2 regions of the Streptomyces sp. NPDC056600 genome follow, and region 2 is predicted to be linked to the other one. Evidence: riboswitches for the same ligand, from Rfam matches in the RefSeq annotation. Region 2 holds a riboswitch; the other holds the start of a gene.

Region 1 (15,447 bases), on a different contig from region 2:
GGTACACCCCGAACCTGTCCTCGGCGGTGTGGCTGGGCGACCCGATGCAGCAGCAGTCGATGGTCCGCATCACCATCGGCGGCACCTACTTCGACAAGGTCTCCGGTGGCGCGGGCCCCGGCCCGATATGGCGGCAGGCCATGACCGGCGCGCTGCAGGGCAAGGACGCCCCGGCCTTCAACAAGGTCCACATCCCGGCCGACAAGCCGAAGGACAAGGACAAGGGCCGCGACGGCAAGCCCGGTGGCGGCCTCTTCGGCGGCATGTTCGGCGGCGGCAACGGCAACGGTGGAAACGGTGGGACCGACGGCGGCCTGACGACGAACGGCGGGACCACGACGGACGGCGCGCTGACCCTCGGCGGTGTGACCGGCGGCGACCTCACCGGAGGCGCCACGGGCACCGACCCGACCACCACCGGCGGCTTCGTCCAGGGCAACGACAACGGCGGCGGCAACGGCCCCTGAGGCCCGCGCCCCGCCGCTCCCCGACGGCCTCAGGCCCCCGGCGCAGGCGGCGTGACAGCACTCGGCCCCTCACCGCACGACGCGGTGAGGGGCCGAGTGTCGTTGTGGAGCGCGGACGCGGGCCCGCGCGGCGCGGGCGTCAGCCCAGGAGACGCGACTTCACCGCGGCGGCCACCCGGCCGCCCTCGGCACGCCCGGCCACCTTCGGGTTCACGATCTTCATGACCTGGCCCATGGCCCTGGGGCCCTCGGCGCCGGCCGCCCTGGCCTCCTCGACCGCCTGGTCCACCAGCCCGTTCAGCTCGTCGTCGCTCAGCTGCTGGGGCAGGTACTCGGCGAGGAACTCGCCCTCGGCCTTCTCCCGCTCGGCGCTCTCGGGACGGCCGCCCTGCGCGAACGCCTCCGCGGCCTCACGCCGCTTCTTCGCCTCACGGGTGATCACCTTGAGGACCTCGTCGTCGGAGAGCTCGCGCTTCTCCGTACCCGACACCTCCTCCTTGGTGATCGCGGTCAGGGTGAGGCGGAGCGTCGAGGAGCGCAGCTCGTCGCGCCCCTTGATCGCCGCGTTGAGGTCTTCCTGCAGCTTCGACTTGAGCGTGGTCATGGCTTGATTGTCGCAGGTGTGTCGCAGCGAACGCCCCTTGATTTACGGTCCTGCGGGCACCCTGAGACGATGGACGGCATGCGCGCGCTCTACAAGGTCCCCCTCGGCATCACCGCGGCGGCTGCCGCCGGTCTCGTCTACTCCGCCGGGTTCGAGGCCCGTGCGTTCCGGCTGCGGCGGGTGACCGTTCCGGTCCTGCCCGCCGGGATGCGCCCGCTGCGCGTCCTGCAGATCTCCGACATCCACATGGTCAGCGGGCAGCGCAAGAAGCAGCGCTGGCTGCGGTCGCTGGCCGGGCTGCGGCCCGACTTCGTCATCAACACCGGCGACAACCTCTCCGACACCGAGGGCGTGCCGGAGGTGCTGGACGCGCTGGAGCCGCTGATGGAGTTCCCGGGGGCGTACGTCTTCGGCTCCAACGACTACTACGGTCCCAAGCTGCGCAACCCGGCCAAGTACCTGGTCGAGAAGGTGCAGGGCAAGCACGGCCTCAACGGCAACGAGCCCGCCACCGGTGCGATCCACAACCCCTGGGAGGGGCTGCGGGACGCGTTCGACGAGGCGGGCTGGCTGAACCTCACCAACACCCGCGGCACGCTGAAGGTCGAGGGCGTCTCGGTCGAGCTGACCGGGCTGGACGACCCGCACATCAAGCGGGACCGGTACGACGAGGTCGCGGGCGGCCCGTCCGGCGCCGGTGACTTCGCCATGGGCGTCGTGCACGCGCCCTACCTGCGCTCGCTGGACGCGTTCACCGAGGACGGCTACCCGCTGGTCCTCGCGGGCCACACGCACGGCGGGCAGCTGTGCATCCCGTTCTACGGCGCCCTGGTCACCAACTGCGACCTCGACACCGACCGGGTGAAGGGCCTGTCCACCCACACCGCCGGCGGCAACACGTCCTTCCTGCACGTCTCGGCGGGCTGCGGGGCCAACCGGTACACGCCGTTCCGGTTCGCCTGCCCGCCGGAGGCGACGCTGCTGACGCTGGTCGCGGAGGACTGGGCGCGCTGACCCGAGGCGGAGGTCCGTCCGCGCGACAGCGCCCGTCGACCCGATCCCCGCACCCCCGCGCCTCCGCACCCCCGCGCCTCCGCAGCTCCACTTCCGCGAGCCGCCTCGACCGTGGCCGCCGCAGTCTCGACCGTGGCCGCCGCAGTACCGCACGACCGGGACGCCGCATCACTTCCGTGGTGCGGCGTCCCTCGTTCGGCCGCACGGAATCGCCCGATATGCCCAGTAACGCCTAGCGTGAGGGCATGACCGCTCCCATACCGAGGGACATACCGGACCTCCCCGCCGTTCCGGGCTGGGCCAAGATCATGCCGTCGTACGTCCCGCCCACAGCCGTCATACCTCCGGCCCGCCGACCCCTGACCGCCCTGTTCCGCCTGGGTACCGCGCTGGCCGCGGCGGGCGGCGTGACCGTCTGCATGGTGCTGGGCCGCCCGCTCCAGGCGCTCACCCACTTCACCGTGCAGGCCAACATCCTGCTGGCCCTGGTCCTCGCCGTCTCCGCCCAGCGCGCCTGGAGCGCCGGCCGCCCGGTGCGCCCCGGCCTCACCGGCGCCGCGCTGCTCTACGTCCTGCTGGCCGCCCTGGTGCACGCCTTCGCCGTCCCGGGCCGCCCCGCCTTCTCCGACCCCGGCCCCGGCGGCCGCTGGGGCCTCGCGGCGGCCCTGCTGCTCACCGTGGTCACGCCGCTCGCCGCCCTGCTGGACTGGCTGCTGCTGAGCGCCCCCCGCACCCTGCGGCTCCGCCACGCCACCGCCTGGCTGCTCTACCCCCTCGTCTACCTGGGCCTCGCCCTGGTCCGGAGCACCCTGCTCCCGGCCGACGCGCCCGGCCGCGCCCCCTACCCCTTCCTCGACGCCGCCCACAACGGCACCCTCGCCCTGGTCGGCAACGCCCTGCTGTTCGGCCTCACCTGCTACGGCCTGGGCGTCCTGCTGGTCGCGGTCGACCACCTGTGCCCCGGCTTCGTCCGCTGCCGCCCGAAAACCGGATTTCGCCTCAGGCCGCCGGTGGGCTAAAGTAAACGTCGTCGCCGCGGGAACGCGGAGACGATCGGGGTGTAGCGCAGCTTGGCAGCGCGCTTCGTTCGGGACGAAGAGGTCGTGGGTTCAAATCCCGCCACCCCGACAGTGAAATACCAGTTCAGGGGCCTGATCCGCGAAAGCGGGTCGGGCCCCTGAGTGGTTTGCGGGGTGCGCTTGGGAGCCATTGGGGAACCGCGCATCTCCGAGCTTGTCGATGCATCTGGCCTCGGCCAAGGCACTCGGCCCCCTCGCCGGCACGCTCCTGTCGGACGCGGGTTGAACGATCCGACGCCGAGGCCCGCGGCCTGTTGTGGACAAGCGCGCCCGAGGGTGCGCGCTGACGAAGAAGGTCGGGCCGACGGTGGGTCGGCCGGGAAACCGGTGGGAGACAGTACTCTGAATCCGGCGGGACCGGGCCTGCCGCACAGTGCCTGGGAGGTGCGTCATGACTGCCGAGATGGTGGCTCCCTCATGGATGCATGAGCAGATCACGGCGGAGGAGTACGACTCCTGGTCCGAGGAGCAGTGCGCCGGGATCGAGGTCGTGGACGGGATGGTCGTCGTGAGTCCGAGCGCGTCCAAGCGGCACAACCGGCTGGCCCGGATCCTGGCGAACGCCCTGGACGCCGCCGCCGGTCCGGACTGGAACGCCGACACGGACTTCGACGTGCGTCTGCAGGACGTACCTCTCACCAACCGGCGTCCCGACGTGGTCGTCTACCGCGCGGACACGATCGACGTCACGCCCACCCGTCCCGAGCACGTGCTGTTGGTGGCGGAAGTGGTCTCGCCGGGCTCCGAGACCACTGACCGGATCGTCAAGGTCGACCAGTACGCCAAGGCCGGCATCGCCTTCTACTGGCGGATCGAGCAGGCCGTGACGGGCGTCCCTCTCGTGTACACGTACCTTCTCGATCCCGCGACCAGGACCTACCGGGAGGGTGACGTGTTCGCCGGCGTCCTCAAGGTCGAGGCCCCCTTCCCGTTGGAGACCGACCTCGGTCAGATCTGACCGGCGAGCCCGCTCCTCAGCGGACCGGCATGCGTGAGCCATGCTGGAGCGGATGGGACAGCACGTACTCCGGGGACGGGGCCGGGCGCTCCCGTCGGAGGAGATCGAGCCAGCGATCGATGTACCGGGCCTCGGCCTCGCGGTCACCCTCGACGGCCAGCCACTCATGGGCGGCAGTGATCATGTGCGTCTCGGCCTGATGCGCCTCCGCAGGCCGGAGTTCGACCCGATCGGTCAGTTCGCCCCAGAGGTTCGCGAGCCGGTACAGGGCCTGGTCCCCTGCGTCCACCGGGAACCCGCTGACGAGGCCCAGGAGCTCCAAGGCCGACTCGTACGGCGCTGCATCGCTGCTCAGCATGCCGGTGGCACACACCCTGACCGCTGTGCGAAAGGCCTCCGAGTCCGTCATGGCGTAGAGAGTAGGCGACGTAGCAGGCGTGCGATGTGAGTCGCTCACGACTCCGGCCGCCGAAGAGGTAGTCGCCCGTCAGCTCCGCGGGGTCACCTCCCCCTCCGCCCCTGGAGACCGATTTCGCGGGTGCGATCCTTTGTGGATGGCAGACGCGCGGCTACCCGAGGGCTGGACCCTTCGGCGGATCCGGGAGGTGTCGGGGGATCGGGAGGCTGTCGCCCTGGATCCCGGCCGGACGGTGCGGTGGGTGGCGGGCGTCGGAGATCCGGAAGCGCTGCGCCCGGAGATCGTTCTCGGGTTCCACGGCCTGTGTCTGGTGAAGCCCGTCGGCGACGACGACTGGTACATGGGCAGCCTGTACGACGACGGCAAGCGTCGACTGCTGGACCGCCTACGACGACCTGTACGAGGCACTGCGGGGCCTCTGAGGGCTCCGGGCAGGGCCAAGGGGCCGAGGGGACGGTGCGCGGTCGGCTCTGGCAGGTGGTGTCGCTGGCCATCGACGAAGCCCGGTCGTCGGTTGGGTCCCGGACGCGTTCTCCGGGCCGCCCCCGTACAGGCCGGGGATGCAACCATTCTCTTCAGAGCTGGAACCCCCGGTAAGCCGACCGCGCGGTCGCGAGGTTAGCGGGAGGCACTGACAACGGGGCTGTGCGGCAGGCGTGTTCGGGAAAGGTCATGACCCTGTCACCGCAGCGCCCGCTGGGGGCCGGCTGCCGCACTCTGGTCCTCCACGTACTCGCGTCCACCTCGGGGGAAACCATGCGCATCCGTATCGCCACTGCGGCCGTCGCCGCCGTACTCGCCGTCACCGCTGTGGGCTGCGACAGCGGCGGTGACGGCAAGGACGACATGGGCGCTCCGGCACCGGCGGCGTCGAGCGCGGCGGGCAGCAGCGCCCCGGCAGAGGACGGGGCCGAGGACGGGGCCGGCGGCGACACCGCTGCCGGCGCCTCCGGCAGCCCCGCGCCCGAGGCGTCGGACGCCGCCCTGCCGCCCGAGCCGCAGGGGGCCGCCCGGGCCGACGTCATGCGGGTCGTCTTCGACGTCGACGTCAGCCTCTTCAAGGACGAGGAGAAGGCGATCTACGCGGCCCGCAAGCAGTGCGCGGCTCTCGACAGCGGGGTGGCGGACCCGGACCACAGCGCCGCCGAGCTGTTCTCCTACAACGGCATCACGCCCACCGACGAGGACGGAAGCCACCTCAACTACGGCCTGCGCAGGACGCTCTGCCCCGCTTCCTGATCCGGCGTCCGCCGAACCGAGACCGTACGGAGCTCGACTCCCGGCGGGGGCGGGGCGAGCCTGGGAGCGAGGCGTTCACGGCGGAGGGGGACCGCGATGAGACGTACGCGTGCGGTGGTGTGTCTGGTGCTGGGGCTCGGCTTGGTGAGCGGGTGCACTCCCGCCCACCTGACGCTGGTCGCGGTGACGAACCGGGAGGACGGGCGGCCGGTGGCCGTGCTGCAGCCGTGCGACGACGGGAGCGAGCCCATTACGGCCATGCGGCTGGAGAGTTGGCCGTCCGGGTCGACCGGTGCCGGGACGGACGACGCCGGAACGGAGGGTGCCGGCGAGGACAGTGCCGGGCCGGACGACGCCGGGACGGAAAGCGCCGGTGGGGACGACGCCGGGGCGGAAGGTGCTGGCCAGGACCGTGCGTCCGTGGAGGACGGCGGTTGGGAGGTGCCGCGGGGGATGACGCATCGCGGGCGGGCCGTCATCCCCGTGCTCTCCCCGCCGGACTCCTGGCTGGTGGAGGGAGGTGGTGGGCGGGAGCTCCTGCCCGGGCGGACGTACTCGCTCTCCTTCTACTCGTACGACGGGGAGTACTACGGCGACGGCGCCTTCACCGCCGACGACCTGGCGTCCCTTCGCCCCGGGCAGGTCTGGGCCGCGGGCCGGGCGATGAGCGTCGACGAGTTCGCCGACCAGGTCGGCGAGGTCTGCTGACGGCCTCGCCCCGGGGCCGGGCCGCCGGTGTGGTGGGGGCAGCCCTCCGTGCGGTCGGGGGTGCGGGCGTGACGTCCGGGTGAGCAGCAGGCGGGCCGCTGACATCCGTCCCCGCTCCGCCCGCGAGGACCGCGAGGACCGCGAGGACCGCGAGGACCGCGAGGACCGCGAGGACCGCGAGGACCGCGAGGACCGCGAGGACCGCGAGGACCGCGAGCGGGCCCGTCCGGCCGCTCGGTGACGTGACCCTGCCGGGCCGGGCGGGCCCCTTCCGGACCGGGCGGGACCCCCGGTCGGGGGAACCGGCGCGGCAGACGGCAGGATCCGGCGCGAGGGGGCCGGGGAGGTGTGCCTACCGTCGGCGGGTGAGAAGAGTCGCGGCGCCCGTCCCGACGGCCGGGCCGGGCGGGCAGGACCTACCGGGAGGGCCGGCGGGATCACGGTGGCGGCCCCGGCGGGGGCCCGGTCCGCGGCGCGGGCTGCGGCCGCGGCTGCGGCACCCCGCGCAGGTGGTGGTCGCCGGCTTCGCCGCGGCCGTCGCGGCGGGCACGGGGCTGCTGATGCTGCCTGCCGCCAAGGCGGGACCGGGTGGCGCCGGGCTGCTGGAGGCACTGTTCACCGCGACGTCCACGGTGTGCGTGACCGGCCTGGTCGTGGTGGACACTGCCTCGTACTGGAGCGGCTTCGGGCACGTGGTGATCCTCGGGCTCGTGCAGGTCGGCGGCTTCGGGATCATGACGTCGGCGTCCGTGCTGGTCCTGCTGGTCTCGCACCGGATGGGCCTGCGCGCGCGGATGACCGCGGCGACGGAGACCAAGACGCTGGGGCTCGGGGACATCCGCGCGGTGGTGACCGGCGTGGTGAAGGCCTCCCTGGCCGTCGAGGCGGTGACCGCGCTGGCGCTGACGCTGCGGTTCGCGACCGGCTACGACGAGCCGTGGCCGCGGGCGGTGTGGCTGGGGGTGTTCCACGGCGTCTCCGCGTTCAACAACGCCGGCTTCGCGCTGTACTCCGACAGCCTGATGTCCTTCGTCACCGACCCGTGGATCTGCGTGCCCGTCGCGCTGGCGATCATCACCGGCGGGCTCGGCTTCCCCGTGCTGTTCGAGCTGCGCCGCCGGTTCCGCCGGCCCCGCACCTGGTCGGCGCACACGAAAATCGCGCTCTGCGGCACCGGCGTCTTCCTGGTCGGCGGCTGCGCCTTCGTCACCGCGGCGGAGTGGTCCAACCCGGCGACGCTGGGCCCGCTGGACGTCCCCGGGAAGCTGCTGGCCGGGTTCTTCCAGGGTGTCATCCCCCGCACCGCGGGGTTCAACAGCGTCGACCTGGCCGCGCTGCGCCCGGTGAGCTGGCTCGGCATGGACGTGCTGATGTTCGTCGGCGGGTCCAGCGCGGGCACGGCCGGCGGCATCAAGGTCACCACCTTCGCGGTGCTGTTCTTCGTGCTGTACACGGAGATCCGCGGGGAGAGCTCGGTGAACGTCTTCGACCGCCGCCTGTCCGCGCCGCTGCTGCGCCAGGCGCTGACCGTGGCACTGCTGTCGGTGGCCGCGGTCGTCGTCTCCACGATGGCCTTCATGGTCTTCGCCGAGCACGGCCTCGACCGGTCGCTGTTCGAGGTCGTCTCCGCCTTCTCCACCACCGGGATGTCCACCGGCATCACCGCGCGTCTGCCCGTCGGCCTCCAACTGCTGCTGGTGGTGCTGATGTTCGTCGGGCGGCTCGGGCCGATCACCGTCGCGTCCGCGCTCGCCCTGCGCCATCGCGTCCGCCTGTACGACCTTCCCGAGGAGCGTCCCGTCATTGGCTAGGAAGTTCATCCCCAGCAGACAGCGCAGGCAGCGCAGGCAGCGGGCCGGCCACCGGGACGCCGTGGTGGTCGTCGGCCTCGGCCGGTTCGGCCGTGCCGTCGCGAAGGCGCTGGTCGAGGCGGACACCGAGGTGCTGGGCATCGACGCCGGTCAGGACGTCGTGCAGGCGCTGTCCGGGGTCCTCACCCACACCGTGCGGGCGGACTCCACCAAGGAGGACGCGCTGCGGCAACTGGGCGTGCAGGACTTCGACCGGGCCGTCGTCGCCATCGGCTCCAACCTGGAGGCGAGCATCCTCACGGCCTCGCTGCTGGTCTCCTTCGGCATCAAGCACGTCTGGGCCAAGGCGACCAGCGAGGAGCACGGCCGGATCCTCTCCCAGCTCGGCGTCCACCACGTCGTCCTGCCCGAGCACGACATGGGGCAGCGGGTCGCCCACCTGGTCCGCGGCCGCATGCTCGACTACATCGAGTGGGAGGAGGGCTTCGCCATGGTCAAGACGAATCCGCCGGCCGGGATCGTCGGCGTCCCCCTGGGCGAGAGCGACATCCGCTCCCGCTTCGGGCTGACCGTCGTCGCCGTCAAGCGTCCGGGCGAGGCCTTCACGTACGCGACGCCGGCGACGGTCCTGGGACCGGGGGACACGATCATCGTCGCCGGCGGCACCCGGGAGACGGAACGCTTCAGCGAGCTCCGGTGAGAGACCCCGGGGGATGAGGGTCGCCGCCAGTAGAGTCGCCCGGCGAAAATCGGACTGACATCCGGTCGGGATGGAGGATGGAATGCACCACGAGGACGTGCACCGTGCACCGCGCACCCTCCGCGGCACTCGCGCACCCGGCGCCGGTGCCACCGTGTGTTTCCGGCCAGGCCAGGAGGTCACCCCCGCATGAGTCATCACGCGTCGCCCTTTCCCGAGCGGATGGAACTGACCGGGGAGGGTCTGGTCCTCCGGGACTGGACGGAGGACGACCTGGCAGCGATGCCGGCGTTGTTCGACCACCCGGACATCGCCTACTGGACGCCCATCGTCTCCCCCTTCGACGAGTCGGCCTCGCGCGCACGGCTGGTGCGCACCCGTGAGCTGCGGGCCGAGGGGACGACCATCCTGCTCGCCATCACGCTGGACGGCGGGGCCCCGCTCGGCGAGGTGATGCTGCGCCGGGCTCCGGAGGGCGTGGAGATCGGCTACGCGGTGGGACCGGCGCACCGCGGGCAGGGGCTGGCGGCCCGGGCGGTGCGGGTGATGGCGGCGTACGCCTTCGAGGAGCTGGGGGCGGAGCAGGTGATCCTCGAGCTGGAGGCGGAGAACGCGGCGAGCGTCGGCGTCGCCACCAGGGCCGGATTCCGCCTGCTGGACGTGCCCCTGATCGAGGGTGAGGAGAAGGGACGGCCCTTCGTCCTGCAGACCTGGGGGCTCGACCGCGGGAAGGACTGAACCCGCCCCTCGGCCCTTGCGGCGCCTGCGGTGCGGGGCGCGTCGGGTGGTCGCGGACGCCGGTGGCCGGATCGGGCTCGCTTGTCAGTGGGCGGGATGCCGGATTACTGTCACAAGGTCTTGGTGAACGGGAAATCCGGTGTGATGCCGGTGCGGCCCTCGCCACTGTGATCGGGAAGTCCGGCTCCGGCCCTCGCGGGCAGCCACTGGGTCCTCACGGACCCGGGAAGGCGGAGCACGGGCGTGTGGTACCCGTCAGCCAGGAGACCGGCCAAGGCGCGTCGTCCATCCACGAGGTGCTGGAGAGGGTCTGCTGAGCCATGCACATAGCCGAGGGGTTTCTTCCTCCGGCGCACGCGATCGCCTGGGTTGCCGCGTCTGCGCCGTTTGTCGTCCACGGAGTTCGTCAACTCACCCGTGAGGTGAGGGAACATCCCGAGAGCACACTGCTCCTGGGAGCTTCGGGCGCGTTCATGTTCGTCCTGTCGGCACTCAAGTTGCCGTCGGTGACCGGTAGTTGCTCGCACCCCACGGGGAGCGGGCTGGGGGCGGTGCTGTTCCGGCCCCCTGTGATGGCGGTGCTCGGCACCGTCACGTTGTTGTTCCAGGCGCTGTTGCTCGCCCACGGCGGGCTCACCACACTCGGCGCCAACGTCTTCTCGATGGCCGTGGTCGGCCCCTGGGCGGGGTACGGCGTGTACCGGCTGGCCCTGCGGTGCGGGGCGCGGCTCGCGGTGGCGGTGTTCTGCGCGGCGTTCGTCGCCGACCTCAGCACGTACTGCGTGACCAGCGTGCAGCTGGCGCTGGCCTTCCCCGACCCGGTGGGCGGATTCGCGGGCGCGCTGGGCAAGTTCGGGTCCATCTTCGCGATCACGCAGATCCCGCTGGCGGTCAGCGAGGGGCTGCTCACCGTGCTGGTGGTGCGGCTGCTGGCGCAGTCGAGCGCGGGTGAGCTGGCCCGGCTGGGCCTGCGGACCGCCGGGCTCGGCAAGGCCCGGACCGGGGCTGGCACGAACACCGCCGCGGGCACCGGCGCGGGCACCGGCGCGGGCACGAACACCGACGCGGGCACGAGCACCGGGGCGGTGTCGCGATGAGCCGGAACCTGCGGATCAACCTGCTGCTGGTGCTGACCGTGGCCGCCATGGCGGTGTTGCCGGTGGTCCTCGGCATGGGCGACCACAAGCCCGAGCCGTTCACCGGGGCCGACGCCGAGGCGGAGGTGGCGATCCAGGAGATCGACCCGGACTACCGCCCCTGGTTCTCGCCGGTGTACGAACCGCCGTCCGGCGAGATCGAGTCGGGGCTGTTCGCGCTGCAGGCGGCGGTGGGGGCGGGAGTCGTCTCCTACTGCCTGGGCCTGTGGCGCGGGCGTCGGCAGGGCGAAGCCCGGGCGGCCGCGGCCGCGAGTACCCCGGCGGGCACGGCTGCCGCCGGTGAGGTGGCCGCTCCGGCCGCCTCCGTGGACGCGGACGCCATCGCCGCCCCCGTCGACGCCGGCACCGTGGACGCGGACGCCGGCACCGGTGCCGGAGCCGTCACCCACGACGGCCGGAACGACGCCGCGACCAGGCGGGTTTGACGCCTGTGCTGTCGATCGACGCGGCGGCGCACGGCAGTTGCTGGCGCCGCCGTCATCCTGTGGACAAGGCGGTGCTCGGGTTCGGGCTCACGCTGCTCGCCGTCGTGCTGCCGCCGTGGCCGGGCGCCCTGCTGGTGCTGGTCACCGCCCTGGTGGTGCTGCTGGGACCCGCGCGGGTGCCGGCCGGGCGGCTGTGGCGGGCGTACCGCGCGCCGCTCGGGTTCTGCGTCACCGGCGCGGCGACGCTGCTGGTGCGGGTCGGCGGGCCGGACGGCGCGGTGCTGGGCCCGGCGCCCGACGGGGCGCTGCGGGCCGGTGAGCTCCTGTTGCGGAGTTCGGCGGCCTCGCTGGGGGTGCTGGTGTTCGCGTTCACCACGCCGATGTCGGACCTCTTGCCCCGCCTGGTGCGGGCGGGGGTGCCGGCGGCGGTGGTGGACGTGGCGGTGGTGACGTACCGGATGGCGTTCCTGCTGCTCGACTCGGTGCGACAGGTCCGGCAGGCGCAGGCGGCGCGGCTCGGGCAGCGGACCAGGGCCGCGGCCTGGCGCTCGCTGGGCGGTCTGGGGGCCACCGCCTTCGTGCGGGCCTTCGACCGGGCGGGCCGGCTGCAGAGCGGCCTCGCCGGACGGGGGTACGACGGGACGCTGCGGGTCCTGGTCCCGCCCACCCGGGTTTCCGGGGGCTTCGTCGGCGCGAGTGTCGCGCTGCTGACCGTGATCGTCGTGCTCGACGCCGTGCTGGAAGGACGTCTGTCGTGAACGGGACGAGCGGAACACCCGGGGACGGGGCGAGCACGGAGGACGCGGCCGCGGGGGCGGGGGGCCCGGCAGACGTCGCGGCGGGAGCGGACGTCACGGCCGCGCCACTGGTCGCCCTGCGGGACGTGTCCTTCGGGTACGAGGACGGCCCCCGCGTGCTCGACGGCCTGGGCTTCGAGGTCCGCGAGGGCCGCGCCCTGGCCCTCCTCGGGCGCAACGGCAGCGGGAAGACGACGCTGATGCGGCTGCTGAGCGGCGGGCTGCGGCCGCGCTCCGGCCGGGTGGAACTGGAGGGCGGGCCGGTGTCGTACGACCGCGCCGGGCTGACCCGGCTGCGGTCCACCGTGCAGCTCGTCGTGCAGGACCCGGACGACCAGCTGTTCGCGGCGTCGGTCGCGCAGGACGTCTCGTTCGGGCCCCTGAACCTGGGGCTGCCGGAGGCGGAGGTCCGGGCGCGGGTCGACGAGGCGCTCGCGGCGCTGGACATCACCGGGCTGGGCGACCGCCCCACGCACCTGCTGTCCTACGGGCAGCGGAAACGGGCGGCCGTCGCGGGGGCGGTGGCCATGCGGCCGCGGGTCCTCGTGCTCGACGAGCCGACGGCGGGGCTGGACCCCGACGGGCAGGAGCGGCTCCTCGCGACGCTGGAGTCGCTGCGGCGCGGGGGGACCACGGTGATGATGGCCACCCACGACGTGGACCTGGCGCTGCGGTGGGCGGACGACGTCGCGCTGCTGACCCCGGCGGGCGCGCGGGTGGGACCCGCCGAGGAGTTGCTGGCGCGGGCGGAGGCGCTGCGGGAGGCGGGCCTGCGGATACCGTGGGGCGTCGCGGTCGGGGCGGCACTGCGCGGACGCGGCGGCGGGGCGGGCGCGGGCTTCGTCCCGCGCACCGCGGAGGAGCTGGCCCGCTGGGCGGCGGAGGGAGACCGGACGTAGCCCAACCTCCCGCCCCCGGCCCCGCGGCTCCCGGTCCCGCCCTCGATGCGGGCCCCAAGTCCCCGCCCTCCCCGCCCAGTCGGCTCAGCCGGTCTTGATCTCCGCCCAGACGATCTTGCCGATCGGCTGCCGGGGCTGCGAGCCCCAGCGGACGGCCAGCGCGTCGACCAGGAGGAGCCCTCGCCCCGACTCGTCCTCCGGCGCGGCCTGCGCGGCGACGGAGGGCGGCGGGGTCTCGGAGGCGTCGATCACCTCGACGCGGGCGAGGCCGCCGAGTTCGTCGACGACGAGGCGGAGCGCGAAGTCCCGCCCCGGCACCCGCCCGTGGCGCACCGCGTTGGCGGCCAGCTCACCGACCAGCAGGGCGACCGCGCAGGACAGGTCGGAGGTCGGTGGGAACCCCCACTCGGCCAGCCGGCGCACAGCGCAGTGCCGGGCCTGCCGGGCCCCGCGGGGCGAGGACCTGAACTGGGAGGCGAACACGAGGGGTTCGGCACACCCGGGACCCCCGGCCGCCGGCGCGTGCCGCTCGGGCACGCGCCGCTGGGGGTTCTGGTGGGAGCTGGTCGAATCTGTGAGCACGGCCTATCCGTATCCCGCAGGTGAGGCGTTGACGCATCGGGGAGTGAACGAATCGTGACTTTACGTATACCGAGGCGTCGTCGGCCACTACGGACAGTTCACGGACAGGCGGACGAACGGGCAGGCGCGGACCGGCCGGACGGCGTCAGCCCGCCGCCGGCGCCGCGCCCGCACCGGCGTCCCGACCGGCGTCCGCACCCGGCAGGTGCCGTGCCGCGAAGTCCAGTTCGAGCCGGACCTGCTTGATGCGCTCGTCGACCACCAGCGAGCCGTGCCCCGCGTCGTAGCGGTAGACCTCGTGGACCGCCCCGCGGCCCTCCAGGCGCTTGACGTAGTTCTCGACCTGCCGGATCGGGCAGCGCGGGTCGTTCACCCCGGCCGAGAGGTAGACCGGCGCGGTGACCCGGTCGACGTAGGTGATCGGGGACGACGCCTCGAAGCGCTCCGGGACCTCCTCCGGGGTGCCGCCCAGGAGCGTGCGGTCCATGGCCTTCAGCGCCTCCATCTCGTCGTGGTACGCCGTCACGTAGTCGGCGACCGGGACGGCGGCGATGCCGACCGCCCACGTCTCCGGCTGGGTGCCCAGGCCGAGCAGGGTGAGGTAACCGCCCCAGGAGCCGCCGGTCAGGACCAGGCGGGCGGGGTCGGCGAGGCCCGAGGAGACGGCCCACTCGCGGACCGCGGCGATGTCCTCCAGCTCGATCAGGCCCACCCGGTGCTTGAGGGCGTCCGTCCACTCCCGGCCGTAGCCGGTGGAGCCGCGGTAGTTGACCCGGACCACCGCGTACCCGTGGTCGACCCAGGCCGCGGGGCCGGCAGCGAAGGCGTCGCTGTCGTGCCAGGTGGGGCCGCCGTGGATCTCGAAGACGGTGGGCAGCGGGCCCGTCGTGCCGGCCGGCTTCTGCACCAGGGCGTGGATGCGGCCGCCGGGGCCTTCCACCCAGACGTCCTCCACCGGCACCGACTCGGGGGCCTTCATGCCGGGCGGGTCGAGCACCACGCGGCCGGAGGTGGAGCGGACCACCGGCGGCCGGGCCGCGGAGGACCAGAGGTACTCCACGCTGCCGTCGGGGCGGGCGGTGGCGCCGGAGACCGTGCCGGGCGGCGTGTCGATCTCCTCCAGGGCGCGGCTCGTCAGGTCGTAGCGGAACAGCTCGCTGCGGGCCTCGAAGCTGTGCGCGATCAGCAGCGCGGAGCCGTCCGGGTACCACTCGGCGCTCACGTCGCCGGGCAGTTCCAGGGCCAGGTCGGTCTCCTCGCCGGTGGCGACGTCCCAGACCATGGGCTCCCACCGGCCGCGGCGCTGGTGGCCGACGAGCAGCCGGGCGTCGCCGTCGACCGGGGCGAAGCCGAGGACCTCCAGGCCCAGTTCGACGGTGCCGGCCTTGGTGTCGTCGAGCTCGGCGACGGTGCTGCCGTCGGGGCGCAGCACGCGCAGCGCGGAGTGCATGGCGTCGCCGTGCTCGGTGTGCTCGACGGCGATCAGCGAGCCGTCATGGGACAGGTCGCCGACCCCGGCGGACTCCGCGTGCCGGTAGATCTCGACCGGGTCCTCGCCGTCCCGGGCCAGGTGGATGGTGGTGCCCTCGTCGTCGGCGGAGCGGCCGACCACAGCGGTGCGGCCGTCCCTGCCCAGGGCGAGACCGGCCGGGTAGGAGGGCTCCAGGCCGGGGACGGCCTCCTCGTCGGGGCCGCCGTGGAACGGCTGGCGGCGCCAGACGCCGAACTCGTCGCCGTCGGTGTCGTCGAACCACCAGATCCAGGCGCCGTCGGGGGTCAGCGTGCCGTCCGTGGTGCCGTTGGGGCGGTCGGTGACCTGGCGCTGGGCGCCGGTGGCGCGGTCCCAGGCGT
Region 2 (15,447 bases):
CCCGGCCCGTCCGTTCGGGTGGCAGAGCCGGCACGGGTGGCGGGCCCGACCCGCCGTGCGGCCGGCGGGTTCGGCCGGGGGACCCTTCCCGCGCGCCGGACCGGTCCTCCTGTACGCCTCGGGGCACGATGGACCGGTCCGTTTCGCGCAGGGGGGCGAGGAGGCCGTGGTGAGCAACGCGTACATCAGCCCGTACCTCAACTTCGACGGGAACGCTCGGGAGGCGATGGAGTTCTACCGCACCGTCTTCGGCGGCGAACTGGAGTTGATGCGCTACGACGCCCTCGACATGGGCGCCGAACTCCCGCCGGAACAGGGGGAGAAGATCATGCACGGCAGCCTGGAGTCGGAGTCCGGCCCCACCCTGATGGGCGCCGACGTCCCGCCCGAGGGCGAGTACCGGCGGGGCAGCGCCGTGACCGTCGCCCTGACCGGCGACGACGCCGGGAAGCTGCGCGGCTGGTGGGAGAAGCTGGCGAAGGACGGCACGGTGACGGTCCCCATGGAGCGCCAGCCCTGGGGCGACGAGTTCGGGGCCTGCACCGACGCGTTCGGCATCGACTGGATGGTCAACATCTCGACGTCGTGACCCCGGTGGCCGGACAGGCCCCGGGTCACAGGGCGGTGAGCACCTGGGGCGCCAGGTTCTTGATCATCGTGTTGGTCCACCGCATCTCATCGCGTGCGTCGGGGGAGCGTAGTGCGGGACGGCCGCCGGCTCCACGTTCCACACCCGGGCGAGATCGGCGACGTGGGCGTCGTTCTGCCAGTTCCGGAAGCCCGGCAGGTCGCCGTCGGCCCCGCACTCGCGGGTGTTCTGGGCGGTCGGCTGACCGTTCATCTGCAGCACGCCCGCCCCCGGCCGGCCCAGCATGCCGCGGATCAGGTGCAGGTTGTTGACCTGCACCGCGGTGGCCGTGGCCTGGTGGGACTGGTAGACGCCCTGCAGCACCGTCGACAGCAGGCGGTCCGCCGCCCCCAGGAGCTCGGCCGCCTCACGGATGCGCCCCTGCGGAACGTCGCAGATCCCGGCCGCCCAGGACGGCGTGCAGTCGCGTACCTGCCGTGCCAACTCGTCGAATCCCACGGTGTGCTCGTCGATGTAGCCCCGGTCGATCCACCCGTTGCGCACGATCTCGTGCAGGAGCGCGTTGAGCAGCGCGAGGTTGGTGCCCGGACGGGGTGCCAGGTGCACGGCGGCCGCGCGGGCCACCCTGGTGGGGCGCGGGTCGACGCAGACCAGCCGCGGCGGGTCGGCGCCCTCCATGCGGTCCAGTATCCGCATCCACTGCACCGGCTGGGTCTCGGCCAGGTTGTGGCCGAACAGGGCGATCACGTCGGCGTGGTCGATGTCGTCGTAGGTGCCGGGCTGACCGTCGCAGCCGAACGACTCCTTCAGCGCCTCCGCCGCGGTGGAGGTGCACAGCCGGGTGTTGCCGTCGAGATGGTTCGTCCCGATCCCGGCCCGGGCGAGGACGGCGAGCGTGTAGTACTCCTCCAGGAACAGCTGCCCCGAGGTGTAGAAGCCGATCGACCCCGGGCCGCGTTCGTCCAGCAGCTCGCGGGATCGGCGCACCACCCGCTCCATGGCGGTGTCCCAGTCGCACTCCACCAGCTCCCCGCCCTCGCGGACCAGCGGCCTGGTCAGCCGGTCGGCGGAGGCGTTGGCCTGCCAGCCGAAGAGGTCCTTGGGGCCCAGCCGGCCGCGGTTCACCCGGTCCACGGCCCGGCCGCGCACGCCGACGATGCGGCCGTCGCGGACCGCGACGTCCATGGCGTCCCCGTCCGAGTGGAGGATCGAGGCCGTCTGCACCCACCGTTCCACCGACGCGGGGTCCACCCCGTCCGCCAGGAAGGCGTCCACCCGTTCCGGCCACACCCCGTGCCGGTCGTAGGGCGTCCGCCCGCCCCACGGAAACGCGATCCGGTCCACCGTCTCGTCCATGCGGCTGCCTCCTGCCTCAGGCCGACGAACCGGTCACCGGTACCCCCGCCACGGCACCGCCAACGGACCCCGCGCCCGGTGCCTGCGCGCGGGCTCATCCGTTTGGCGGCCGTGACGCGGGCAACCCGGATCATGGTCACGGCAACGCGGCGGGCGGGGCCTCAGTCACCCCGCCCGCCGCACAGGCCCCGTCCCTCCACCGTCCCTCCCCGGAAATCCGCGGGTGCGTCGGACGCCCTCGGGGGCAGAATGCGGCCATGCCGACCTCCTCACTCATGCATCCCGGTCAACTCCTGGTCACCGAGGAGCAGATGGCGGCCCTGGTGGCCGCACAGTTCCCCCGGTGGAAGGAACTCCCGGTCCGTGCCTGCCCCTCGGACGGCACCGAGAACGCGCTCTTCCGCATCGGCGACGAGCTGGTCGCCCGGCTCCCGCTCCTCGGCGACGACGCGGACGCCAAGCGACAGGAGATCCGGCGGGAGATCGACGCCGCGCGGAGGATCGAGGGCGCCACGCGCGTCCCCACCCCGCGGTTCGCCGCCCTCGGCGAACCCGGAGCGCACTACCCGCTGCCGTGGAGCGTCTACCACTGGATCCCCGGCACCACCGCCACGGCGGCAGACGTCCACGACTCCACCGCCTTCGCCGAGGACCTGGCCCACTTCGTCCTGCAGGTCCGCGCCCTGGACACCGAGGGCCGGACGTTCCCGGGCCGGGGCCGCGGGGGCGTCCTCACCGCACACGACGACTACGTCGCCCAGGGGCTCGAGCGGAGCCGGGAGCTGATCGACACGCACACCCTGGGCCGTCTGTGGGAGCGCCTGCGCGGCACGCCCCGCACCGAGCCCGACACGTGGACGCACGGTGATCTGATGCCCGGCAACCTCCTCGCGGACGGAGGCCGGCTGGCCGGAGTGATCGACGTCGGGCAGGCGGGCGTGGCCGATCCCGCCCTCGACCTCCAGCCCGCCTGGAACCATCTCGGCCCCACCGCCCGCGAGGCGTTCCGGCTCGCGCTCGGCGCCGACGACGCGGCCTGGGACCGGGGCAAGGGCTGGGCCTTCGCCCAGGCCATCGGCTGCCTCTGGTACTACCGGGAGACCAACCCGGTCATGTCCGAGCTGGCCCGCTCGACGCTCCTCGCCCTCATCGAGGACGAGGCCGTCCCACCCGCACGCCGCCGCCCGACGCTCACGCCGCAGGCCTGACGTTGCGCATCCGCCCGTACGCGTACACGCACCCGGCCAGCGCCAGGTCCGACAGGAGCATGAAGCCGATCGAGTAGGAGTCCTTGGAGCTGTAGATGGCGCCCATCAGCAGCGGTGGAACGAAGCCGCCGAGCCCGCCCATCGCGCCCACCACACCGGTGACCGAGCCGACCTGCTGCTGCGGCGTCACCTGGGAGACCAGCGCGAACACGCTGCCGCTGGTGGTGCCGAGTCCCGCCGCCATCACCAGCAGGCAGATCGTCCCCACGGGGTAGAGGTGCGGGTCGAAGGCCTGGACGACGGCGAACAACGCCACCACGGCGAGCGCGCAGGCCGTCACGATCGCCGGATGGATCCGGTCGGACAGCCAGCCGCCGAGCGGCCGGAAGATCACCGTCACCAGCGCGAAGCCCGCCGCCTTGGTGCCGGCGTCCGTCGGGCTCAGCTCGTACCAGGTCTTCAGGTAGGACGGCAGGTAGACGCCGAACGCCACCACGCCGCCGAACCCGATCGCGTAGAGCGCGGAGAGCTCCCAGGTGACCCGCAGGCGGGCGGCCTGCCCCAGCCGGGAGGCCAGCGAGGCCGTCGGCACGGTCCGGCCCGGCCGGTCGCTGATGAGGAAGAACGCGGCCACCGCGTACACGGCGAGCGCGACCGCCACCACCAGGAACGGCAGCGTCTCCCCGTGCTTGGCGATCCGCGGGGTGAAGTAGCCGGACAGGGCCACACCGCCCATGCCCATGCCGAAGATGCCCAGCGCCAGCCCTCGGCGCGACGGCGGGAACCACGAGTTGACCAGCGGAATGCCGATGGCGAAGGTGGTGCCGCCCAGACCCAGCAGGAAGCCCACCACGATCATCAGGCCGAAGGAGTCGCGCGCCGGGATCACCAGCAGCACCGGCACGATGGTCAGGGCCGAGACCAGCGGGAACATCAGCTTGGCCCCGTACCGGTCGGTCAGCGCGCCCACGGGGATCCGGCCCAGCGAGCCGACCAGCACCGGCACCGCCACCAGGAACGACTGCTGGAACGAACTCAGTGACAGCCGCTGCCCGAAGTCGCCCGCCAGCGGCGAGATCAGGTTCCACGCCCAGAAGGTGAGCGCGAACCCGACCGTCGCCGTGAGCAGATTCCGGTACGCCGCCCCGGGAACCCGGTCGGCGTCCGCCGTCGTCACCGCGTCCGCCGCGGACCCCTGTGGTCGATTCACGGTTCCACGCTAGGAAGCGGCCTGGGCGCCCGCCCGGCGGACTACTCCGGACGGCGGCCTCTCATCCGGCCCCGCCACCCCCACGACCCCCGCCCGAACCGGACGCGCCGCTCCCGCCCGGGGCCGTTCACCGGTCCTTCGGATCGAGCCACCACAGCCCCAGCACCACCAGGAACGACAGCACCAGGAAGGCCGCGCCCCACCAGGCGGTCCCGACCTGCCCCGACATCCAGGTGTTGACCACCACCGTCAGCCCCCACAACTGGCCCGCCAGCACCGAGAAGGCGAGCACCAGCCGCGCAGACAGCTTCGAGGCCCGCTCCGGCTCCTGCTCGCTGCCGGCGCCCGGACCGGGGCCCGTGTGCCGGATCCGTCCGTCGCCGTAGCCGCTGGTGGGCCGGATCTGCGGATAGCGCTCGTCCAGCGGGCGGTTGAGCCGCCGGTCCGCGGCAGGCCGGTACCCCGCACTGCCGAAGCCGATCGAACGGCGCCTGGAGGCGTCCTCGCTCATCCGTCCTCACCCTCTCCCGGACAGCCCAGCTGCCGCCGCAGCTCCGGCTGGTGGAACTGCCGGCACAGCGCGTCGGTCACGTTCTCACCCGACCGGGCCGTGGCGAACGCCCACACGCTGCCGTCCTGCTCCTCGGTCAGGTACACCCGCGGCAGCGGCCGCGGCGGCGGGCCCGCCGTCACCTCGCCGGTCCGCGCGTCGAACACGCCCTCGTGGCACGGGCAGTACAGCTCGCCCTCGTCGCCCCGGTCCGCCCGCCACATCACCCCGCAGGCCAGATGGGTGCACACCGACGAATAGCCGACCAGCGTTCCGTCGCCCAGCCGGACGGCCACCGCCCGGTCGTCCTCCTCCGGGTACCGGAACGCAACCGACTGCCCCGGCTCGATCCGGTCCGCGATCCGCACCCGCGGCGGCTGCTCCCCGCCACTGTCCCCGTGCCGGTGCAGCACGCCCGCCGCCACCGCGACCCCGCCCACCGCCAGGCCGCCGGAGACGGTCGCCACCAGCCGCAGGCAGTCCCGTCGGGTGGTCAGCGAGTGCGCGGCGATCCGCTCCCGCATCGCCTCCTGCGCCGCGTCGTGGTCCTGCTCCCCGCCCGGCCGCCCGCCACCGTCCCCGTCGTCCGGCCCCGCGCCCGGATCCGGCCCGGGGCCCTGCTCGGTCACGCTCATCGCACGTCCACCCCGTTCACCTCGACGACCGGCAGGCCGCCCGGGACCGGCCACCGGGCCCGCTCGGCGGGCACCACCATGGCCACCCCGGTGCGCACCGTGCTCTGCCCGAACGTGAACTCGTCCACCACCTGCACGCCCGGCCGCTCCTCGCGCAGTTCCTCCACCGTCCCGTAGAACAGCGCGCCCGTCGGGCAGACGGTGGCGCACATCGGCGCCAGGCCGAACGCCGTGCGGTCGTAACAGAGGTTGCACTTGAACTGCAGCTTCGCCGTCAGGTCGATCTTGGGGACGCCGAACGGGCAGGCGTTGACGCAGTTCGCGCAGCCGATGCAGCGCGTGGTGTCCGCCTCCTGCACGACCCCGTCGGCCGTCACCAGGATCGCGTCGGCCGGACACACCTCGGCGCACGGCGCCACCGGGTCCTCGCAGTGCATGCAGACCGTCGGCAGCGCCGCCGTCGACAGGCCCTCCTGCGGATAGTCCAGGTGGATCAGGGACTTGCCGCGGTGCGAGTCGCACTCGCGGCAGGCCGAGACACAGGCCTGACAGCCGATGCAGCGGCCCGGATCGATGAAGATGGTGCGGCCCATCATGACTGGCGTCAGCTCCTCTCCGCGGTACCGCGGCCCTGCGACGCGGACGGCGGCAACGGGTCGGACAGGGAGACCTGGACCTCCTCGTAGGAGGCCCGGCCGGGCGGCACCGGCGGCAGCGGCACCTCGTCGAGCCGCTCCGCGAGCTCCAGCCTGGCGGCGGCGACCTTGTACTCCGGGATCCGCGAGCGCGGGTCCAGCGCGTCCACCGTGAGCACGTTGGCGGACGCCGGCGAGGGCCAGTGGTAGGGCACGAACACGGTGTCCGGCCGGATCGCCTCGGTCACCAGCGCCGGGAACACCGCGCTGCCGCGCCGGGTCACCACCCGCACCGGGTCGCCGTTGCGGAAACCCTGTGCGGGGTGCACCTCGACCCAGGGCCGCGGCGTCTGCTCCACCAGACCGCCGAGTCTGCGCGTCTGGGTGCCCGACAGGAAGTGCGCCACCGTCCGGCCGGTGGTCAGGGTCAGCGGGTACTCGGCGGTGTAGACGTCCGCCGGCGGGTGCCACTCCACGGTCTGCAGGTGCATCCTGCCGTCCGGGTGGTAGGTGCGCAGGTCCTCGAAGAGCCGCGGCGTCCCCGGATGGTCGGTCGACGGGCACGGCCAGCAGATGCCGCCGGTCTCCTCCAGCCGCTCGTACGTGATGCCCGAGTAGTCGACCAGCGCCCCGGCCGTCGCCACCCGCAGCTCCTCGAAGACGTCCCGCGACCCCGAGAAGGCGAACTTGTCCCCGACGCCCAGCCGCCGCGCCAGCTCGCACAGCACCCAGGTGTCGGTGCGCACCCCCGGCGGCGGCTCCTGCGCCTTGTTGTGCTTCACCACCCGGGCCTCGGCGTTCGCGGTCACCCCCTCGTCCTCCGCCCACACCGTCACCGGCAGCACCACGTGGGCGTTGGCGGCCGTCTCGGAGAGGAAGAAGTCGAGCTGGACGTGGAACTCCAGCCGGTCGTATCCGTCCTGCACGGTCGCGTGGTTGGGCAGCGACACCAGCGGGTTGTTGCACACGCCCAGCAGCCCGCGGATCTCACCGCGCTGCATCTGCCAGACCATCTCCATCATCGACGTGCCCACACCCGGCAGTTCGGCCTCGTCGATGCCCCAGATCTCGCAGATCTGCCGGCGGTGCTCCGGATTCTTCAGGTCCCTACCGCCGGGCAGCATGTCCGACTTCTGGCCGTGCTCCCGGCCGCCCTGCCCGTTGCCCTGGCCCGTCAGTGTGCCGTAACCCGCGCCCGGGCGGCCCACGTTGCCGGTCGCCACGATCAGGTTGACCACGCTCAGGCAGTTCTCCACACCCTGGGTCTGGTGCTCGATGCCCCGGGCGTGACAGGCCATCGCGTTGCCCGCGCCCGCGAACATGCGGGCCACCTCGTACACCTGGGACTCGGGGATCCCGCAGACCTCCGCGGCCCGCGACGGCGGATAGTTCCGCACGCAGCGCACCACCTCGTCCCAGCCGGTGGCGTGCGCGGCGACGAACTCCTCGTCCACCAGCCCCTCTTCGACGATCACGTGCAGCACGGCGTTGAAGAAGACCGAGTCGGTGCCCGGACGCAGCGCGACATGGATGTCCGCCGTCCGCGCGATGGCCGTCTCCCGCGGATCCACGATGATCAGCTTCGCGCCGCGGTCGCGCCCGCCCCAGACGTACTGGGTGAGCACCGGGAAGCACTCGGCGATGTTGCCGCCCGCCACCAGCAGACAGTCCGTCACCAGCATGTCGGCGAACGGGTTGCCGGCCCGGTCGATGCCGAACACCGCCTTGTTGGCGGCGGCCGCCGACACCATGCACAGCCGGCCGTTGTAGTCCACGTGCCGCGTCTTCAGCGCCACCCGGGCGAACTTGCCGACCAGGTACGTCTTCTCGGTGAACAGGCTGGCCCCGCCCAGCATCCCGAAGGCGTCGGCGCCGTAGGTCTCCTGGACGCGCCGGATCTCACCCGCGGTGAAGTCCAGCGCCTCCTCCCAGCTCGCCTCCCGGAACGGCTCGTCGCGCGAACTGCGGATCAGCGGAGCGGTCAGCCGCTCCGGGTGGTTGATCTGCTGGTAGGCGTTGACGCCCTTGGGGCACAGCCGCATCCGGTTGATGTCGTGGTTGCGGGGCTCCATGCCGAAGACCCGGCCCGCCTCGTTCACCCGCAGGTACATGCCGCACTGCACGCCGCAGAAGCAGCAGTGGGTGGGGACCAGCGTCTCGCCCCGCTGGTCCGCGTGCCACCGGTCGGCGGGGATGCCGCCCGCGTCACGGAAGGACTGCGCCCCCGGAGGCGCCGGCGTGGGGTCGAGCGGAACGGTCGGCCGGTTCACTTGTAGCCCTTCTTCACGTTCTCGAGATAGGCGGACCCGCGCAGCACCCGCTTGCACCGCGGGCAGTACTCGGTCCACTCGTCGAACTCGAGCCGCAGGTCGCGCATGGTGCCGCGGAGGTTCTCCACGTAGGCCGCGGTGTCCACGGTGGTGCCGCAGCGGCGGCAGGCGAACGCCTTCTCGTCCTGCCGGTCGGTGTACTTGAACAGCTGCATGCCCACGGCCGCCGGGCGCTGGACGATGTGGAAGAACTTGCCGAACGGCAGGTAGATCAGGGTGAACACCACCGCGATCATGTGGAGCACCATCAGGAACTCGTAGCCCTGACCGTGCAGGAAGATCGCCGAGAAGGTCAGCAGCAGCCCCGTCACCGAGATCACCACCAGGGCGATCAGCGGCAGCAGGTCGTAGGCGAACCGCTGACCCGTCATCGCCCCACGGTCGCGCATCCGCCGCCACAGGAAGTACGTGGCCCCCGGGATCACCAGCACCGCCGCGATGTCCAGGCCGTGGAAGAGCAGCCAGCCGAAGACGCTCAGCGAGTCGAACGTCAGCAGCTTCACCCCCCACATCCGCCACTCGTACCGCGGACCGGAGCCGGTGGGGGAGGTGAAGGTGAACCAGCCCCAGGTCAGCGGGAAGGTGATCAGGGCCGCCAGCACGCAGCCCCAGAAGATGAGCTGGTGCGCGGCCCAGCGGCCGTGCGAGCGGGCGCCCAGGAACTTCTGGAAGCCGAGGTAGGTGGCGATCATCCGGGGCACCGCGGTGGGCGCCCGGCGGAAGTTCTCCACCGAGAAGAAGGAACGCCAGCCCTTCTGGAAGAGGCGGCGGGCGGCCGGCGAGGAGACCCACACGGTGTACCGGTACACCAGCCCGAAGACGAGGAAGACGGAGGCGGCCGCGTAGGGCAGCAGCGCGGAGTCGAAGTCCCGCAGCAGTCTGCTGCCGAACACGATGGCCAGGATCAGCAGGACGGCCGCCACGGTGCCCGCGAGGGTCGCCCGGCCGGCCACCGAGAGCCGGTCGAGGCGACGCGCGGGCCCTGGCGCGACGGGCGGGGGATTGGACTCGCTCACACGGGCACACTAGGAGAGGGTGGGCCGGGAGTGCCCCTTTTGTACCTTCGGGCGGGCATGTCTCACTCCACCGGTCCCCCCGGCGGCATCCCCGCCGTCGATCCCTCGGTGCGGCACCCCCGCCCCGGACCACCCCCGCACGACAGAACAGGCAGCCGAACCCACGTGACCACCGACAACCGGCAGAAGAACACCCGGACGGACCGGATCGACCTCCGGAGCACCCCGACCGCCCGCGACTTCCGCGAGGCGCACCGCGCCCACGCGCGCTCCACCCGGGTGGGCCGTCTCCGGCTCGCCCTCACCCTCGCGCTGACCGTCGCGGTCATGGCGGTGGGCGTCCGCGGCGGCTCGGTCACCGTGCTGTCCCTGGTGATGGGCGTCGCCTACCTCTTCTTCGCCCTGGTCTTCCTGCCCAGGGCGCAGGCCGGCCGGGCCGCCGCCAGGGCCGCGGAGAACGGTGGGCAGCGGGTCCGCCTCGACGCCGACGGCGTGCGCGTCACCGAGGGCGGCGAGCAGCGGCGGTACGCCTGGACGGAGGTCGCCCGCCACCTGGAGACGGAGCACCTGTTCCTGCTGATCGGGGACGACCGCGCCCAGTCCTGCCTGGCGGTCCTGCCGAAGGAGGGCTCCGGGGACCGGCTGCGCACCCTGCTGGAGAACCGGCCCGTCGCGGACCTGCCGATCTGACCGAAACGGCGATCTGACCGAAACGGCCGCGCGAGCCCGCGGCGCCGTGTGAGGCTTCGGGCATGCGTGCGACGTACCCCGCCCCTCGTTCCCCCGCCCCGGCCCACGGCCTCCACCTGCGTCCCTGGCGACCGGCGGACGCCGCCCCCCTGGTCGAGGCGCACCGGGACGACGCCATGCGCCGGTGGCTGACCGACCCGCTCGACGACGTGGCCGCGGCCCGCCTTTGGATCGACGCGCAGGAGGAGGCGGCCGGGCGTGGGGAGCGGTTCTCCTTCGCGGTCGTGGAGGAGACAGCCGTTCCGGGGGACGACGCCGACGCCCTCGGTGCGTCCGGAGGCGTCGCGGGCCAGGTGGTGGTGCGCGTCCCGCACCCCGGCGCCCCCGTCGGGGAGGTCGGCTACTGGACCGCCGCGTGGGCCCGCGGCCGTCGCGTGGCCCCGCGCGCCCTCGAGGTGCTCACCGGCTGGGCGTTCGCCTCCTTCGACGGGCTGACCGCCCTGGAGCTCACCCACCAGGAGTCCAACCACGCCTCCTGCCGGGTCGCCGCACGCTGCGGCTACCCCCTCGGCCGTGTCCTGCCGCCCTGGCCACCGCGGTTCCCCGACCCCGGCCACGTCCACGTCCGTCACCGCGACGGCTGACCCGCCCCGGCCGGCACGCGACACTCGAGACACCCCTGTCCCCGACCGGAACGGAGCACCGGCATGCCCTTCTTCAAGACCTCCGACGACCTCGAGATCCACTACCAGCTCTGGGAGGCGGAGTCCGACCTGCCGCCGATCGTCCTGCACCACGGCTTCATCGCCGACTCCGACGTCGAGTGGGTCGCCCCCGGCGTGGTACGACTCCTCAACGAGACGGGCCGCCGGGTCCTGGCCCTCGACGCCCGGGGCCACGGACGCAGCGCCAAGCCCCACGACCCGGCGCGCTACGGCGAGGCCCGCATGTCCGAGGATCTGCAGGAGCTGATGGACCATCTCGGGGAGAATGCCTACGACCTCGTCGGCTACTCCATGGGCGCCGTGGTCAGCCTGCTGACGGCCGCACAGGACCGCCGGGTCCGCCGCCTGGTGATCGGGGGCGTGGGAGCCGCCGTGGTCGAACTCGGGGGAGTGGACAGCCGGGTGATCGGCGGCGACGTCCTGGTGGACGCCCTGAGCGTCGACGACGCGGGGACCGTGAAGGACCCGGCCGCCGCCGCGTTCCGCGCCTTCGTCGACGCCATCGACGGCGACCGGCTCGCCCTGGCCGCGCACGCCCGGGCGATCCACCAGCGACCGATACCCCTGGCCGAGGTCACCGCTCCCACCCTGCTGCTGGCCGGCGGCGAGGACCCGCTCGCCGCCCGGCCCGAGGTGCTCGCCGACGCCCTCCCCGAGGCCACCCTGCGGGTGCTGCGCGGCGACCACCTCGGCGCCGTCCGCGACCCGGCCTTCGTGGCCGAACTGTCCGCCTTCCTCGACGCCCGCTGACCTCCCCGGCCGCGCGGCACAGGACGGGCCCCTCGGCTCAGGGCACGTCGCGCGGCCCCACCGGGCGACGGGGCCCCACCGGGCGACGGGGCCCCACCGGGCGACGGGGCCGCGCCTCGCCGCCGGGCCGCGCCGCGCCGCCGGGCCGCGCCGCGTGTGCCGGGCGGGGGAGTACGGGGCCCGGGGCAGGGCGCGCCGCCGGTCCGAGCGCGGCCCGGTCAGGACGTGTCGCCCGCGGGGGCGATCGCGACCGCGTCGCCCGAGGGCGCGCCGCCGCACCCGGCGGCTACGCCCCCGCGTCCTCCCCGGCCGCCCGCAGCTGCTCCAGCACCAGCGGATCGATCGCCCCGTCGACCAGCCGCTCCTCGAGGTTGGCGATCCCCGCCCACTCCGACAGCGCCACCTCCAGCTCCACCCCGCGGTGACCCAGCGCGTCCAGCCGCCCCGCCACCTCCTCGGCCAGCTCACCGGTGAGCGGCAGCAACGTCCCCGGGTCCGGCCGGCCGAAGTAGAGGTCGTGCAGCTTCAGCAGCCGGCCCAGCTCCGCCGACGGATCGGCGTGGTCGTCGACCCGCAGGTCCACCAGCACGTCGCTGCCGCCGCCGTACCCGCCGCCCGGCGACACCACCAGCAGGGCGGCGCTCTGCCGCCCCCGGCTGTCCCCGCCCGCACGGTCGCCCGCCAGCAGCGCGGCATGCAGCCGCCCCGCCAGCGGAAGCTCCTCGTCCGCCGCCAGCCAGGCGTCCTCCATGGCCCGCACCACCTCGGGGCCGGTCAGGATGTTGCCCTGGATCGCGTAGTTCGGCCCGGACGCGCCGCCCGCCCACGTCATGCAGGCCCGCCCCGTCCAGGTCGCCGAGCCGCCCTCCCGGTCGACCACCCCGGCCTGCCGGTCGTCGCGCCGCTCGTCGGCGGCGAGCAGCGCCTTCAGCGTCTCCCCGGCGGAGCGGCCCTCGGCCAGCAGACCCAGGCCGTCCGGACGGTAGGCGAGGTTGGCCAGCGCCTGCGTGGCGATCGCGCCCGCCCCCGCCCGCGCCCCCGGAACGGCCGCCCCCACGGCGAGGAACTTCGACGCGACGGCGACCCCGAAACAGGTCCCGTCCGCACTGCGCGCAACGATCGAGAAAGTCATGGCCGGACCTTAACCCCCCGCTTCGAGGCCCCCACCCACGCCGTCCGCCCGGCACGGTAGGCTCGTCGCGCCAGTCGAACTCCACGAGGTGGGGTCAGGGAACCCGGTGAGATTCCGGGACTGACGCGCAGCGGTGAGGGTGACGGTCGGGCACGTGCGGGCGCAACAGGCGCCGCGCAGCCACTGGAGCGACGCTCCGGGAAGGCGCCCGAACCGGAGGAACCCGAGTCCGAAGACCTGCTGGCGCTGGCGGTGACGGGCCGCCAGGTCGACCGAGGACCCCGCGAACGGGCCCCTGACCTCGAAGGACTCGTATGTCCCCGATGGATTCCGCCTTCCTGTCCGCCCGGCGTGCCCGGCGCGACCGCTGCCCGGGCGTGCTGCGCCCCTGGCAGGCCGAGGACGGTCTCCTGGTCCGGCTGCGCCTCATCGGCGGCCGCCTGCCCACGGAGTCCCTCACCGCCCTCGCCGCCGTAGCCGAACGCCACGGAGACGGCCGGGTCCACGTCACGGGCCGCGCCAACCTCCAGATACGGGCCCTGCCCAGCAACCAGGGCCGCCTCGGCAGCGCCCTCCTCGACGCGGTCGAAGCCACCGGCCTGCTGCCCTCGCGCACCCACGAACTCGTCAGGAACGTCATGGTCTCGCCCCGCACCGGTGCGGCCGGCGGGCGCGCCGACCTCGGCCCGGTGGCGGCCGAACTCGACCGGCTGCTGTGCGCCGAGCCGTGCCTGGCCGGCCTGCCCGCACGCTTCCTGTTCGTCCTCGACGACGGCCGGGGCGACCTGGTCACCCGCACCTGCGACCTCGGCCTGGTGGCCCTGGACGACGGCACCGCGCAGCTGCGCGTCGGCGAAGGCTGGGGCCCCCGCGTCCCGCTGTCCGAGGCCGCGCCGGCCCTGACCGGGCTCGCCCGGCGCTTCATGGACGCCCGGGGTATCGGCCCCGCCGCCCCCTGGCACATCGTCGAACTGCCCGAACCGCTCGGCGAGTCGGCCGCCCCGGACCCAGGACTTCCGAGCCCCGAACCACCCCTGCCACCGGGCCCGCTGCCCGAGGGGGGACGGCACGTGCCCGTCCCCGACTCGGGGCTCGGCTCCGAGGACGTCGCCCGGCTCGTCGACGAGGCCCACGCGGCGGGCGCCACCGAACTCACCGTCACCCCCTGGCGCGGTGTGATCGTCCCGGGAGCCGCCGCATGAGCGCCACCACCGCATCCGGGCGCCCCGCCGAGCCCCGCAGGCCCGACCGGCACTACGACTACCTCGCCGACGGCCCGGCCATCTACATCGACTCCTTCGCCACCATCCGCCGCGAGGCCCGCCTGGACCACGTCCCCGCCGAGGCGGAACGGCTCGCCGTGCGGATGATCCACGGCGCCGGCCAGGTCGACCTCGCCGACGACCTGGTGATCCACCCCGGACTGGTGCCCGCCGCGCGCACCGCCCTGCGCTCGGGCGCGCCCATCCTCTGCGACGTCACCATGGTCGCCACCGGAGTCACCCGCGGCAGACTCCCACGCGACAACGATGTCCTCTGCCTGCTCGGCGACGAGCGGGTGCCCGCTCTCGCCCGCCGCTGGGGCACCACCCGCACCGCCGCGGCCGTCTCCCTCTGGGAACCGCTGATGGAGGGCGCCGTGGTCGCCGTCGGCAACGCCCCCACCGCCCTGTTCCACCTGCTGGAGATGCTCGTCGACGGGGCGCCCCGCCCCGCGGCGATCGTGGGCTGCCCGGTCGGCTTCATCGGCGCCGCCGAGTCCAAGCAGGCCCTCACCGAACTCGCCGGAACCCACGGCATCGACATCCCGTACGTCACCGTCCACGGCCGCCGCGGCGGCTCCGCCATGACGTCGTCGGCCCTCAACGCACTCGCCAAGGAGGAGGAGTGACCGGACGTTTCCACGGAGTCGGCGTCGGCCCCGGCGACCCCGAACTGATCACCCTCAAGGCGGCCCGGCTGATCGCCTCCGCCGACGTGGTCGCCTACCACGCGGGCCGCGGCAAGGAGTCCAACGCCCGCCGCATCGCGGCCTCGCTCATCCCGGACACCGCGGTCGAGGAGCGGCTGACCTATCCGGTCACCACCGGCGCCACCGACCACCCCGGGGGTTACACGGGAGCCCTGGCCGACTTCTACGAGGAGTCCGCCGCCCGGCTCGCCGCCCACCTCGAGGCCGGACGCGACGTCGTGCTGCTCTCCGAGGGCGACCCGCTGTTCTACGGGTCGTACATGTACATGCACGACCGGCTCGCCGAGCGGTTCGAGACACAGATCGTGCCCGGCGTCCCGGCGTTCGCCGCCGCCGCGGCCACCGCCGCGGCCCCGCTCTCCCGGCAGACCGACGTGCTCACCGTGCTCCCGGGCACCCTGCCCGAACCGGAGCTCGCCCGCCGGCTCGCCGACACCGACGCCGCCGTCGTGATGAAGCTGGGACGCACCTTCCCGGCCGTGCGCCGCGCGCTGGAGGCGGCGGGGCGGCTCGACCACGCGGTCTATGTCGAACGCGCCTCCATGGAGGGCGAACGGCGCCTGCCCGTCGCCGAGGTGGACCCGTCCACCGTGCCGTACTTCTCGCTGATCCTCGTCACCGGCGACAGCCGCAACGGGGCCCGTTCACG

What was found. Region 2 has a riboswitch for cobalamin ahead of ACFRAV_RS18335 (hypothetical protein). Riboswitches for the same ligand answer to the same signal wherever they lie in the genome.
Region 1: linked by a shared signal. The riboswitch ahead of ACFRAV_RS08040 (energy-coupling factor ABC transporter permease) and the one ahead of ACFRAV_RS18335 (hypothetical protein) in region 2 are both predicted to bind cobalamin.

The regions. Positions count from the first base shown of each region.
Region 1 covers NZ_JBHTVQ010000010.1:52,097-67,543, forward strand. Annotated here, with positions in the region: gene ACFRAV_RS07975 (transglycosylase domain-containing protein) at 1-467, shown strand, start outside; gene ACFRAV_RS07980 (GatB/YqeY domain-containing protein) at 607-1,071, opposite strand; gene ACFRAV_RS07985 (metallophosphoesterase) at 1,150-2,085, shown strand; gene ACFRAV_RS07990 (Pr6Pr family membrane protein) at 2,331-3,104, shown strand; tRNA gene ACFRAV_RS07995 (tRNA-Pro) at 3,140-3,213, shown strand; gene ACFRAV_RS08000 (Uma2 family endonuclease) at 3,556-4,122, shown strand; gene ACFRAV_RS08005 (hypothetical protein) at 4,139-4,531, opposite strand; gene ACFRAV_RS08010 (hypothetical protein) at 5,213-5,779, shown strand; gene ACFRAV_RS08015 (hypothetical protein) at 5,876-6,487, shown strand; gene ACFRAV_RS08020 (hypothetical protein) at 6,567-6,728, shown strand; gene ACFRAV_RS08025 (TrkH family potassium uptake protein) at 6,979-8,298, shown strand; gene ACFRAV_RS08030 (potassium channel family protein) at 8,291-8,998, shown strand; gene ACFRAV_RS08035 (GNAT family N-acetyltransferase) at 9,188-9,736, shown strand; cobalamin riboswitch at 9,841-10,027, shown strand; gene ACFRAV_RS08040 (energy-coupling factor ABC transporter permease) at 10,057-10,833, shown strand; gene ACFRAV_RS08045 (energy-coupling factor ABC transporter substrate-binding protein) at 10,830-11,318, shown strand; gene cbiQ (cobalt ECF transporter T component CbiQ) at 11,324-12,076, shown strand; gene ACFRAV_RS08055 (energy-coupling factor ABC transporter ATP-binding protein) at 12,184-13,014, shown strand; gene ACFRAV_RS08060 (ATP-binding protein) at 13,099-13,596, opposite strand; gene ACFRAV_RS08065 (S9 family peptidase) at 13,742-15,447, opposite strand, start outside.
Region 2 covers NZ_JBHTVQ010000034.1:12,443-27,889, forward strand. Annotated here, with positions in the region: gene ACFRAV_RS18270 (VOC family protein) at 170-589, shown strand; partial or broken gene ACFRAV_RS18275 (molybdopterin-dependent oxidoreductase) at 674-1,945, opposite strand; gene ACFRAV_RS18280 (aminoglycoside phosphotransferase family protein) at 2,203-3,153, shown strand; gene ACFRAV_RS18285 (nitrate/nitrite transporter) at 3,137-4,330, opposite strand; gene ACFRAV_RS18290 (hypothetical protein) at 4,491-4,874, opposite strand; gene ACFRAV_RS18295 (ubiquinol-cytochrome c reductase iron-sulfur subunit) at 4,871-5,548, opposite strand; gene ACFRAV_RS18300 (4Fe-4S dicluster domain-containing protein) at 5,545-6,144, opposite strand; gene ACFRAV_RS18305 (molybdopterin oxidoreductase family protein) at 6,153-8,453, opposite strand; gene ACFRAV_RS18310 (MFS transporter) at 8,450-9,529, opposite strand; gene ACFRAV_RS18315 (YcxB family protein) at 9,695-10,219, shown strand; gene ACFRAV_RS18320 (GNAT family N-acetyltransferase) at 10,282-10,863, shown strand; gene ACFRAV_RS18325 (alpha/beta fold hydrolase) at 10,927-11,694, shown strand; gene ACFRAV_RS18330 (DUF1028 domain-containing protein) at 11,981-12,826, opposite strand; cobalamin riboswitch at 12,881-13,086, shown strand; gene ACFRAV_RS18335 (hypothetical protein) at 13,141-14,028, shown strand; gene ACFRAV_RS18340 (precorrin-8X methylmutase) at 14,025-14,717, shown strand; gene ACFRAV_RS18345 (precorrin-2 C(20)-methyltransferase) at 14,714-15,447, shown strand, end outside.